2 regions of the Bradyrhizobium sp. UFLA05-112 genome follow, and region 1 is predicted to be linked to the other one. Evidence: predicted binding sites of a transcription regulator. Region 1 holds the regulator's gene; the other holds the start of a gene.

What was found. Region 1 encodes PhoB, which activates phosphate uptake and scavenging genes when phosphate is short. Its sites were predicted from a motif close to TGTCATNNANCTGTCAT; they were not measured.
Region 2: pstS (phosphate ABC transporter substrate-binding protein PstS) is a predicted target of PhoB. The motif match lies at 2,395-2,411, and genes of this name have one in related genera.

Annotation. Positions count from the first base shown of each region.
Region 1 covers NZ_JBANBK010000006.1:12,820-19,258, forward strand. Annotated here, with positions in the region: gene SO180_RS05055 (aspartate aminotransferase family protein) at 1-777, opposite strand, end outside; gene SO180_RS05060 (GcrA family cell cycle regulator) at 1,233-1,745, shown strand; gene phoB (phosphate regulon transcriptional regulator PhoB) at 1,971-2,678, opposite strand; gene phoU (phosphate signaling complex protein PhoU) at 2,693-3,409, opposite strand; gene pstB (phosphate ABC transporter ATP-binding protein PstB) at 3,421-4,239, opposite strand; gene pstA (phosphate ABC transporter permease PstA) at 4,236-5,081, opposite strand; gene pstC (phosphate ABC transporter permease subunit PstC) at 5,083-6,072, opposite strand; gene pstS (phosphate ABC transporter substrate-binding protein PstS) at 6,265-6,439, opposite strand, start outside.
Region 2 covers NZ_JBANBK010000082.1:31,874-38,312, forward strand. Annotated here, with positions in the region: gene SO180_RS33685 (ATP-dependent Clp protease proteolytic subunit) at 1-178, opposite strand, end outside; gene SO180_RS33690 (hypothetical protein) at 305-850, opposite strand; gene pstS (phosphate ABC transporter substrate-binding protein PstS) at 1,298-2,350, opposite strand; gene SO180_RS33700 (cation:proton antiporter domain-containing protein) at 2,537-4,804, opposite strand; gene SO180_RS33705 (MFS transporter) at 4,908-6,080, opposite strand; gene SO180_RS33710 (AraC family transcriptional regulator) at 6,145-6,439, shown strand, end outside.

The sequences.
Region 1 (6,439 bases):
AAGGCACGCGCCGATCGGAAAGCCGCCGCCAAGCGCTTTCGCCAGCGACATCACGTCAGGGGTCACGCCGAGGCGGCGATGTGCAAAGAGTTCGCCGGTGCGGCCCATGCCGGTCTGCACCTCGTCGAAGGCGAGCAGCAGGCCATGCTCGTCGCAGAGCTGGCGCAGCGCGCGATAGAAGGCGGGAGACGCCGAGCGCACGCCGCCCTCGCCCTGGATCGGCTCGATCAGGATGCCTGCGGTCTGTGGGCCGATCGCCTTCTTGACGGCTTCCAGGTCATCATGCGGCACTTGGTCGAAGCCGTCCATCGGCGGACCGAAGCCTTCGAGATATTTTGCAGACCCCGTAGCGGCGAGCGTTGCCAGCGTGCGGCCATGGAAAGCGCCCTCGAAAGTGATCATGCGGTAGCGCTCGGGATGGCCCTTGGTGGCATGATAGCGGCGCACCACCTTGATCACGCATTCCATCGCCTCGGCGCCGGAATTGCAGAAGAACACGAAGTCCGCAAAGCTCTCGTTGCAGAGCCTGACCGCGAGCTTCTCACCGTCCGGGCTCTGGAACAGGTTCGACATGTGCCAGAGCTTTGTCGCCTGCTCCTGCAGAGCCCCGACCAGATGCGGATGCGCGTGACCGAGCGCATTCACGGCGACGCCCGACGTGAAATCGAGATAGCGCTCTCCATTGGTTGCGACCAGCCAGCAGCCTTCGCCGCGCTCGAAGCCGAGCTCGGCCCTGGCGAAAACGGGAAGCAGATGCGTCGCGGCGCTCTTGGTCATGGCGGTCACTTGGATGTTGGGGCCGGCTGAGGCTGCCTTGCGCAGCGCATCATTGACCTGCCCGGAAAACGAAACGTGCCGCCTTTTAAGGGCGGCACGTGTCACCATTTTATGCTTGGAAAAACCGCTGTCAATGCCGCCAGAAGGCCCTGCAAGGCGCCTGACCCGTAGTCTTGCGGTGGCGATTTTGAGTTCTTTTAGCGACGGAACATGTGGACGCGGAGCCGCAGACTCTTGCGCGGGAGTCACGCCATATTGTAGCGTTTACCGTGTCAGATACGACATCTCGTGCAGCAGTTCTGATCCTCTTAGTCCTCATGTACCGGCGTAACGTTCAGGTGCGTTTTTCGCGCCCGGCGAGCCTTAAGGGATTCTGGGGGCACGGGTTTTTCGAGGCTTAGACATCGCCACGCGGCCCCAAGGATTGGCAGGCGCGCGGCGAAGGGAAGGGTGCAATGACGGTTTTGACCTGGTCCGACGATCGCGTCGAGCAATTGAAAAAGCTCTGGGAAGCCGGGCTTTCGGCCAGCCAGATCGCTGCCGAGCTCGGGAATGTGACGCGCAACGCCGTAATCGGCAAGGTGCACCGGCTGGGCCTGTCCGGTCGCGCCAAGAGCCCGTCCTCGGCGGCTCCCCGGCCCCGCAAGGCGCGCCCCGCACAGCACATGATGCGGGTGAGCCGCCCGATCTCGCGCGGCAACACCGCCCTCGCCCAGGCCTTCGAGGTCGAGGTCGAGCCCGATCCGATCACCTACGACAACGTCGTTCCGATGAGCCAGCGCCTGTCGCTGCTCGAGCTCAACGAGGCGACCTGCCACTGGCCTGTCGGCGATCCCTCGAGCCCGGATTTCTTCTTCTGTGGCGGCAAGTCGCTCTCGGGCCTGCCCTACTGCGCGCAGCATTCGCGCGTCGCCTACCAGCCGGCGGCGGACCGCCGACGCGCACCGGCCAAGCCCGGCACGCGCTGAGGTCATCAGCGCGCGGGGCTGGCCGACGCGCAACGATGGTTCAACAAATTGGATGTCGTCCCTGCGAAAGCAGGGACCCATAATCCAGGGCGCAGTTATTGCGCGGGAAGATCACTCCGAGTCTTCGCCAAACCACTCCCCGTGGTTATGGGTCCCTGCTTTCGCAGGGACGACATCGGAGAATGTGGCGGCAGCCCGCTGGATCACCGCTGCCACCTGCAAACCTTAAGTCTGCTCCGCCTTCGCGAAACGATCGTCCAGCGCGTAGCCGGCGCCACGGACGGTGCGGATCGGGTCCTGCTCGCGGCCGAGATTGAGCAGCTTGCGCAGACGGCCGATGTGGACGTCGACGGTGCGCTCGTCGATATAGATGTCACGGCCCCAGACGCTGTCGAGCAGCTGTTCACGCGAGAACACCCGGCCGGGATGCTCCAGGAAGAACTCCAAGAGGCGATATTCGGTCGGGCCGAGGTCGATCGGCCGTCCGGAGCGCGCGACGCGACGCTTCTCGCGGTCGAGCTCGATGTCGCCGTAGGCGAGTATGGTCGCAAGCCGCTCGGGGCTTGCACGCCGGAGCAGGCCTTTCACGCGCGCGAGCAACTCAGGTACCGAGAACGGCTTGACGATGTAGTCGTCGGCGCCGGTCGCAAGCCCCCGCACCCGCTCGCTCTCCTCGCCGCGTGCCGTGAGCATGATGATCGGCAGCTGCTTGGTCTCGGGCCTGGCGCGAAGCCTGCGGCACAGCTCAATGCCGGACAGGCCCGGCAGCATCCAGTCGAGCACGATCAGGTCGGGGATATGCTCCTTGAGGCGGGTGTCGGCGTCATCGCCGCGCATCACCGTCTCGACATCGTAGCCGTCGCCTTCGAGGTTGTAGCGCAATAGCTCGGTCAGCGCTTCCTCGTCCTCAACAACCAGAATGCGTGCGCCCATGGCGTCGTCGCTCCTTAAGTGTTCGGCACGGTCGTGGCGAAGGTCGTCATGTCGCCCTTCGGGCGCTTGTCGGCGATGGCCTGACCTTCGATCATGTAAAAAACGGTCTCGGCGATGTTGGTCGCATGGTCGCCGATCCGCTCGATGTTCTTGGCGCAGAACATCAAATGGATGCAGAACGAGATGTTGCGCGGATCCTCCATCATGTAGGTGAGGAGCTCGCGGAACAGCGAGGTGCAGATCGCGTCGACCTCCTCGTCGCCTTTCCACACCACCATCGCCGCCGGCAGGTCATGCGCGGCATAGGCGTCCAGCACCGACTTCACCTGCTGCTGCACGAGGTCGGTCATGTGTTCCAGGCCGCGGAACAGCTTTAGCGGATGGAAATCGGTCTCGAGCGCGGCGACGCGCTTGCCCATGTTCTTGGCAAGGTCGCCGATCCGCTCCAGATCGGTCGCGACGCGCATGGCGCCAACGATCTCGCGCAAGTCGACCGCCATCGGCTGGCGGCGCGCGATCGTGAGCACGGCGCGCTCCTCGATCTTCTTCTGGAGCGCGTCGATCTCGGCGTCGGTTGCCACCACGCGCTGGCCGAGCGCGACGTCACGGCGGATCAGCGCATCGACGGAATCGACGATCATGCGCTCGGCAAGGCCGCCCATCTCCGCAACGAGCCGCGTGAGCTCTTGCAGGTCGGTGTCGAAGGCCTTTGCGGTATGTTCAGAAGCCATTTCCTGTCTCCTCAGCCGAAGCGGCCGGTGATGTAGTCTTGGGTACGCCGGTCGCTGGGCGACGTGAAGATCTTGCTGGTCTCGTCGAACTCGATCAGCTCGCCGAGATACATGAAGGCGGTCTTGTCCGAGACGCGCGCCGCCTGCTGCATGTTGTGGGTGACGATCGCGATCGTGTAGTTCTCGGCGAGCTCCTGGATAAGCTCCTCGACCTTAGCGGTCGAGATCGGATCGAGCGCCGAGCAGGGCTCGTCGAACAGGATCACCTCGGGACGCACCGCCACGGTGCGGGCGATGCAGAGACGCTGCTGCTGGCCGCCGGAGAGCGACAGGCCGGAGGCGTTGAGCTTGTCCTTGACCTCGTTCCACAGCGCGCCGCCGCGCAGCGCCTTCTCGACGCGGACGTCCATCTCCGATTTGGAGATCTTCTCATAGAGGCGGATGCCGAAGGCGATGTTCTCGTAGATCGTCATCGGGAACGGCGTCGGCTTCTGGAACACCATGCCGACCCGGGCGCGCAGCAGGTTGAGGTCGAGCTTGGAGTCGAGGATGTTGGTCTGGTCCAGCATGAGCTGACCGGTGGCGCGCTGTCCCGGATAGAGATCGTACATCCGGTTGAAGATGCGCAGCAGGGTCGACTTGCCGCAGCCGGATGGGCCGATGAACGCCGTGACGCGATTGGTGCCGAGCGTCAGGTTGATGTTCTTCAGCGCGTGGTGCTCGCCATAATAGAAGTTGAGATTGCGCACCGTCACCTTGGCCGGAGCCTCGGGCAGCGTCGGAGACGCCTGACGCCCGGTGGAACTTACGGAAACGGACAGATCGCTCATTTTGCAGTCCTCTCGGCGCCAAGAATGCGCGCGCCAATGTTCAGGGCAAGCACGGTCAGGGTGATCAGCAGCGCCCCGCTCCAGGCCAACTGCTTCCAGTAGGCATAGGGGCTCTGCACGAAATTGTTGATGGTGACCGGCAGGTTCGCCATCGTCTTGTTCAGGCTGAGGCTGAAGAACTGGTTCGACAAGGCGGTGAACAGCAGCGGCGCGGTCTCGCCGGCGACGCGTGCGGTGGCGAGCAGCACGCCGGTGATGAGACCGGAGCGCGCCGCGCGGTAGGCGATCCGCTTGATCACCAGCGAACGCGGCAGCCCAAGAGCAGAAGCCGCCTCGCGTAGCGCGTTCGGCACCAGCAGCAGCATGTCCTCGGTGGTGCGCAGCACGACCGGGATCACGATGACGGCCAGCGCCAGCGCGCCGGCGATCGCCGAGAAGCCGCGCATCGGCACCACCACCGCACCATAGATGAACAGGCCGATGATGATGGAGGGTGCCGACAAGAGGATGTCGTTGATGAAGCGGATTACCGAGGTCAACTTGTCGTTGCGACCGTATTCGGCGAGATAGGTCCCGGCGAACAGGCCAAGCGGCGCGCCGATGCCGACGCCGATCACGGTCATGATGATCGAACCGATGATGGCGTTGCGCAGGCCGCCTTCGGTCGAGCCCGGAGGCGGAGTGTCCGCGACGAAGATCTGAAGGTTCAGACCGGTGAGGCCGTTGTAAAGCAAGGTGATCAGGATCAGCGCGAGCCAGGTGACGCCGAAGGCGGCGGCAGCGATGCAGAGACCACGGATGACGATGTCCTTGCGGCGGCGGCGTGCGTAGATCGGGTTCATGTTACTTCCCCGCCTTCTTTTCGAGACGCAGCAGCATCAGCCGCGCGCCGGCGAGCACGAAGAACGTCAGCACGAACAGCAGCAGGCCGAGCAGGATCAGGCCGGACTGATGCAGGCCGTCGCTTTCGGCGAACTCGCTGGCGATCGCCGCCGAGATGGTCGTGCCTGGGGCGAAGATCGACGACGAGATGCGGAAGGAGTTGCCGATGATGAAGGTCACCGCCATGGTCTCACCCAGCGCACGTCCGAGTGCCAGCATGACGCCGCCGATGATGCCGACGCGCGTGTAGGGGATCACCACGCTGCGCACGACTTCCCAGGTGGTGCAGCCGACGCCATAGGCGGCTTCCTTCAGGACCGGCGGCACGGTCTTGAACACGTCGACCGAGATCGAGGTGATGAAGGGAAGCACCATGATCGCGAGGATCAGCGAGGCGTTGAACAGGCTGAGATAGGACGGCGGGCCGGCGAAGATCGCGCCCAGCACCGGAACGCCGTCGAACAGCTTGATCATGAAGGGCTGGAAGGTGTTGGCCAGGAACGGACCCAGCACGAAGAAGCCCCACATGCCGTAGATGATCGAGGGAATGCCGGCGAGCAACTCGACCGCCATGCCGATCGGGCGGCGCAGCCATTGCGGGCAGAGCTCGGTGAGGAAGATCGCGATGCCGAGGCCGACGGGAATGGCGATCAGCATTGCGATGAAGGAGGTGACGAGCGTGCCGTAAATCGGCCCGAGCGCGCCGAGCACCGGCGGATCGGCAGAGGGCGCCCAACGTTGGGTCCACAGGAAGGCGAGGCCGTATTCCCTGATGGCCGGGAAGGCGCCGACGATCAGCGACACGATGATGCCGCCGAGGATCAGGAGGACCGAGATCGCGCTGAGCCGCGTGATCCAATAGAAGGTCATGTCGCCGAGCTTGAACGCGCTCAAGGCCTTGGCGCGATCATATGGTCCGGCGTCGTCGACGATATCGCTTTGAACGGCCATCTCTGCCACGCCGATCCCCTGTACCAATTTATCTACGCTTATTGTCGGTCTCGTGCCCCGGATGCGGCGCAGCGCGAAGCGGTGCGACGCTGATCCGGGGCCGAAGTTATTGCACCCAAAGTCTTCTGGGTCCCGGCTCAGCGGCGCGTCATTTCATGCCGTACCGCGTCCGGGAGACGAGAGCCGCTGCGATCAGCTCTTGATCTCGGCAGCCCAGGTCTTCTCGATCAGCTGGACGACGCTGTCCGGCATCGGGATGTAGTCGAGCTCCTCGGCCGCCTTGCTGCCGTTCTTGAAGGCCCAGCGGAAGAACTTGATGGCTTCCTGCGAGGCCGCCTTGTCGGTGGCGTCCTTGTGCATCAGGATG
Region 2 (6,439 bases), on a different contig from region 1:
CACGCTCGCTCATCGGCTCCTGCACCGGCCCGCTCCAGCCGAGCAGGACGCGGTCCGTCTCCTCGCTGATGGACAGGGTCTGTCGAGACGCCACGTCGCCGGAGCCGGAAGGCAATTGGAAATAGCCCCAAAACAGCAAAATGCCGCAGATGGCGCCAAGAACTTTGAGCAATGACACGGCCTACGCACTCGATCTGCAAAGGGAGTGGATGAATCCGGGATGTTCTTCAGAAACCTTACGGATACAATGAACGGTGCTTTCGAAATGATCGGCGAGGTGACGCTCGCGGTCAGACGTCGGTCATCATGACCTGACCGCTTTCCCGAGAAGCGAGAGCGCGACGAAGGCCATCAGAGCCAATATGCCCGCCGAGACAACAAACGACAGCGTACGGTTCCAGAGCTTTGCTTCCGCGGCGTAGAAGATCGAGACCGCCGTGCGGTCGGTCGTTGAGCGCACCGGCACGAGCGCCTCCCCGCCACCGCCTGAGAAGAGCATGTAGAAACCAACATCGATCGGCGCTTGATCAGGCTTGGCGACAGATTTGATCTTGGCCGTGCAGAAGGTGATCACGAAGTTTGTTCGCTTGCACTTACCCTCCATAGCCTGCAAGTCATACGCTGGCTGCCAGGTTCCGGCCAGGCGATGGTCGCGCACGATGTCCGGACCATAGCTGACAAACAGCCCGTAAAGCCCCCCGCAACAAGCGAGAAACAGGATGAGCCAGCGAAGCGGGCCGCCTGTCGCCTGAGCCGCGTCGGTGCCGGCCGAGCTTCGTGCAGCAGCCATGTCGACGTTAAGAGCTTGTGCACCGGCACCAACTCCGGATTGACGCTTGCCGAACGACATTGTGGTTACTCCTGACACTGAAGTCGCCTGCTACCTAAGGATGAACCCCATAAGACTTCGCTAAGAAGTATCGACGAATTATCAGGATGCAGACATCGTTAACGCTGGCGGCCGTGCCCCTGTCGACGCGACGGAACGGAGATTTTCGTATTTTCCGACACAATTTGACGCGTCGCGGCAAATCAGGTGCATGATGTCATTGTCGCAACACGTGGGGACGACCTAGCCAGCCCTGTTGGGCCTCTGGCTCTCATGACCTGCAGACGGCTCTCGGACGAATGTGGTGACGTCAGGTGTTGTCCATGGCGGACGAGAGAGAGGATGTGGCCATGTCGACGCGATTGAGCCCAAGCCGTCGTTCCGTTGCGACCCAATTCCCCATCGCTCATTTGATGTGACGGTTCGCGAGACCCTAGGCGATCGGCATACCAACGCCACACACAAATGTCATTGCTTGCTGGCGGCCGATGCCGACATCGTGGAGGCTTGAAGGCTCTGCTGCCAATACGACTCGATCTGCTGGATCAACGCGGCCGGCAGGGGAACGTAGTTGAGCATTTCGGCCTGGGACTTGCCGCTTTCCAGAGACCAGCGAACGAAGTCGATGGTGGTTGTCGACCTCTCCGGCGATTTTGGCTGCTTGTGCATCAACACGAATGTCGTGGCCGTGATGGGGTATGCATCTTCCCCGGGAGCATTGGTGAGAACGAGATAGAAATCTTTCGCCGTCGTCCAGGCTGCGCTCGAGGCTGCTGCCTGGAATGATTTGGCGTTGGGGCTGACGAAGTTGCCGGCGCTGTTCTGGACCACGCCGAAGGAAATCCTGTCGAGCCGCTGCAGCGCGTAGGAATATTCAAGGTAGCCGATCGAGCCGGGGACCAGACTGACGAGCGAGGCGACGCCATCATTGCCTTTTCCGCCCAGCCCGAGCGGCCACTCGACCGAGGTACCCTCGCCTACGCTTGCCTTCCATTGCGCGCTGATCTTCGAGAGATAGTTCGACCAGTTGAACGTCGTCCCGGATCCATCGATGCGATGGACGACGGTGATCGGCTTGGCCGGCAGCTTCAGATCGGGGTTGACCGCCTGAATGGCTGGATCATCCCATGATCTCAGCCTGCCGAGGTAGATGTCCGCCAGCATCTGGCCCGTGAAGCGAATCTGGCCCGGCTTCACGCCCTCGATATTGACAACCGGGACGACGCCCCCGATCACGATCGGAAATTGCATCATGTCGAGCTTCTGCAACTCTTTCGGGTCAAGCGGCATATCGGTCGCGCCGAAATCGACGGCTTCCTTCTTGATCAAGCCGACGCCAATGCTCGAGCCCACCGCCTGATAACTGACGGTATTGCCGGTCGTTGCCTTGTAGGCGTCGATCCATTTCGCCATCACGGGCGAAACGAAAGTGGAGCCCGCACCCCTGGTCTCGGCGGCCAGGCTCTGGGTCGCAACGACAAGGGCGATGAAGATGATCGGTAGCCTGAGATGCGCCATCATGGACTCAACCCTATCAAGTCGAGCAGAGCAGCAGGTGTGGCCTATGTCACAAAAATGTAACAAAAACGAAATGTCGGCGCCAGCCAATTTCGCACTTCGCTTTGGCTCCCAAAGTATCCCGCTTGTGAGTGGCCAAGCGTGGACCAAGGCGGGTAACCGCGACCTGCAAGGCGCAGAGATGAAGTGCTAGGCTTTCTCCGCGGGAGTCCGGCGTGCCTCGCCGCTCGACACCAGGAGCACCGAAACCTTCGACTGCCTGAGCACCGCATCAGCGACGCCTCCAAAGGAGAGATGATCGGCCTGGATGCGGTCGACGCCCATGACCACGAGATCGACATCGGTGGTGTCGATCTCACGGAGGATCGCCGCCTCCGGCGCGCGGTTCACGCGCAACGTCGTCGTGATGTCGACGTCGTAACGAGCGGCGAGATCGCTTGTGTCCTTGAGGATGCCCTCCTCCTTGGTCAGTCCGCGGGACGTACCACGCTGCGCGCCCTTGTCCCGGGTCGTCGCCACATAGACGACGCGGAGCGAGCCTGATCCCGCCTGCGCCAGCGCGACCGCAACTTCCGCGCCGCGCTTGGAGACGCCGCTGCCGGAGACCGGAACGAGAATGTTGAATGCGTCGGGCATCGGTTGCTTCAAGTGCTTGCCTTTGGCCGCCACGATCGCAAGCGGCCCTTCGAACTCCGCTGCGACATCCTCGACCTTCCTGTCGAAACGATCCTTGGTCGCGGTAACCTTGTCGACGCCCACGACCAGGAGGTCAAATCCCTTCCGCGCTTCGTCGGCGATCGCTTCGCCCAGCTCCGCCCGCCGGGTTCGCGTGATGACGTCGACGTGGCCGCCCTCTCCGCCGCCAATGCCGGCGACAGCTTCGGCGGCTCTCTTCACCACGGCTTCGTGACTCTCCCCTTCGCTGACTCCCTTTTCTTGTTCCTTCGCTCGTCGGCCAATTTGCAGCACCGTGATCGGCAGGCCACGCATGCCGGCGACCAGGCCCGCGATGTGGGCGGCAAAGGTAGCGTTGACGCTTTCGTCGACGGCCAGCAGGGGCCGCTCGAGATTGGCGACAAAACCGCGCTTCTCGAACTCCTCGCGCTCGAGCCGCTCCTTCTCCTCCCTGCTCATCGGCAGCTTCGACAGTGCCACGCGCAGCATCGGCGGCATTGCCATTGTCGTCACGATCGCCATCGTCACGATCATCGTGAACAAGTTCTGGCTGAGCACGCCGATGGAAAGGCCGATGGTCGCGATGATGACCTCGGTCGAGCCGCGCGCGTTCATCCCGCTCGCGAGCGCCAGCGATTCCCGGTAGCTCAGACCGCCTATGGTCCCGCCGACGAAGGCGCCGCCGAACTTGCCGACACTCGCGATCAGGACGAGCAGGCCGGTGAGCATCAGGAGATGGGGATCGCGGAGCACCGTGAGATCTGCGCTGAGCCCGGCGAGACCGAAGAACACCGGCATGAAAAAGCTCGAGATCAATCCGCGCAGGCGCTCGTCGATCTGCCGGGTCAGGATCGGAGACTCCCCAACCAGGATGCCGGCGACGAAGGCGCCGAGCACGGTGTGCACGCCGATGAGATGCGTGATCAGCGCCATGGTACCCATCAGCAGCAGGATCACGGTAATGACCGGCGCGGTGCTGACGAGGGTATCGTTGGCCCAGCGGATAAGGTGGAACACCAGCCGCCGGCCGACGGTGAAGCTGACGGCGAGGAAGGCCAGCGTACCGATCACGGCCTTGGCGACGGAAGCGACATCGAGCGTGCCTTGCGATGCGAGGCTGAAGATGACGGCGATGATGATCCAGCCGATCGTGTCGTCGATGACTGCGGTCGCGACGATGATCTGGCCGACATTGCGGCGCATGAAATTCATCTCGCGCACGACCACAGCCACGATCTTCACCGACGAGATCGACAGCGCCGTACCCATGAAGAGCGAGGCCACCAGCCGCGCTTGCGGATTGGGCAGGAGCGCATCGGGCAGGAATTCTCCGAGCGCGAAGCCGCAGGCGAAGGGAACGATGATGCCGGCAATCGAGATCGCGATGGCTGCCTTGCCAATCTTCCTGACCAGCTTGAGGTCGGTCTCCATGCCGGTCAGCAGCAACAAAAGCAGGATGCCGAACTGGGCGATGCCATCGATCATCGCCTTCTGCTCGGGCGTCTTCGGAAACACCGCCTGCTGCGCCTCGGGCCAGATCCAGCCGAACAGTGACGGCCCGAGCAGGATGCCGGCAAGCAATTCGCCGATCACCGAAGGCTGCCCGACGCGCTGCATGATCTCGCCGAGGCCGCGGCCCACGGCGATCAGGACCACGATCTGCGCCACCAGGAGAAATTCAGACGGACCTGTGGATTTGCCGCCCTCGGCGCCGGCCGCAATGGTCGTGAGGACAAGCGCCGCGGGAACGAAGCCGACCGGTCGGAGCAGGCTCCACTGCATGCAGATATCGTTTCCCCTTCGGTTGATCCAGCGCGGTGCCGGCGACTAGGGGTAGAACCCGCGGGAGGCGGAGCGAGTTCCCGCCTCCGGTGGACATGATCCGTCACGCCGGCTGCGGCGTCCTGATCTCGCGCGGCAGGATGATCGCAGCCGCGATGGCGAGCAGGCAGAGCGCGGCGAAGGCCCGCAGCATGGTGACGAAGCCGCCCTGCTCGTAAAGCCAGGCGACCAGGCCGACAGAGGCGCCGGCCGCGGTGAAGCCGACGAAATAGCGCACCGCATAGGCGCGCGAGCGCCATTCCTCGGTGGTGTATTTGCCGACCATGGCGTCGTTGACCGTGACCTGCCCGAACGCGCCCATGACGATGCCGATCGAGACCACGATCAGCGGCAGGTTGGACAGGCTCGCCGCCAGATACAGGAACGGCGCCAGCATGAAGGACAGCGGCAGCGCCACCGTCTTCAGCGAATAATGATCGAGCAGCCGGCCGATCGTGTACTGCGTCATCGCGCCGAACACGTAGACACAGGCGGCGATCACCCCCAACAGCGCCGGGCTCCTGGTGAGATCCGCGAGCCGTTCGGCGAACAGCTTTGGCAGCGCCACCGTCACAGCATTGAAGGTCGTCGAGATCGCGATCACGACGATCAGCAGTGCAAGGACCACGCGCCACATGTCCTGCTTTGCAACGCGCGCCTGCGCCGCCGCCTGCTTGCTGCCCTTGCGATCCTCATGCACGACTGTCATGGCGAAGGCGATGCCGATCAGCATCGTGACGACGCCTGGAACGATGAAGGCAAAACGCCAGCCGAGATATTGCCCGATCACGCCAGTGACCAAGGCGGACGATGCAACGCCGAGATTGCCCCAGACGCCGTTCAGCCCCATCTCGCGGCCGAGCCTGTCGGCATAGGACACGATCATCGCGGTGCCGACGGGATGGTAGATCGAGGCGAAGATGCCGATCGCGAGCAGCGCCGCGCCAAGCTCGACCTGCGTCTGCACGAAGCCGACCGAGATCATCGAGACGCCGATGCCGATGAAGAAGATCACCATCATGTGGCGGCGGCTCCAACGGTCGCCCAGCCAACCAGTCAGCAGCGATCCCGCGCCGAAGGCGATGAAACCCGGTGTCGCGTAAGGCAGCAGCTCCGAATAGGCCATGCCGAGCGCCGGCCCCATGATGATCACGGCGGCGGCGAAGATCAGCATCGCATAGTGATCGATGAAATGGGCGGCGTTGACGAAACCGATCACCCGGCCGGGGTTGTTCATGACGTGCGAATCCTCTCCTGTCCCGAAATGGGTTATATGTCGGAGTCATGACGGGATGCTGCCAATGACTGTCGTCGAAACGCCAATCAAGGAAGTGCACGGAAATCACCGCTCGACCGCCGGCGTGCACCTCGTCGCGCGCGACTACCCCAAGGGCCTGCGGCTCGACCCGCACATGCACCGCGAGGCGCAGCTCGTCTATGCCGCGAAAGGCACGATGCAGGTAACCACGCCCAAGGGCCGCTGGCTGGTGCCGCCGGACCGCGCGGTCTGGGTGCCGGCCCATCTCGAACACGCCATCGACGTGCTCGCCGACATCGAGATGCGCACCCTCTATTTCGACCTGCCCTGGCTGAAAC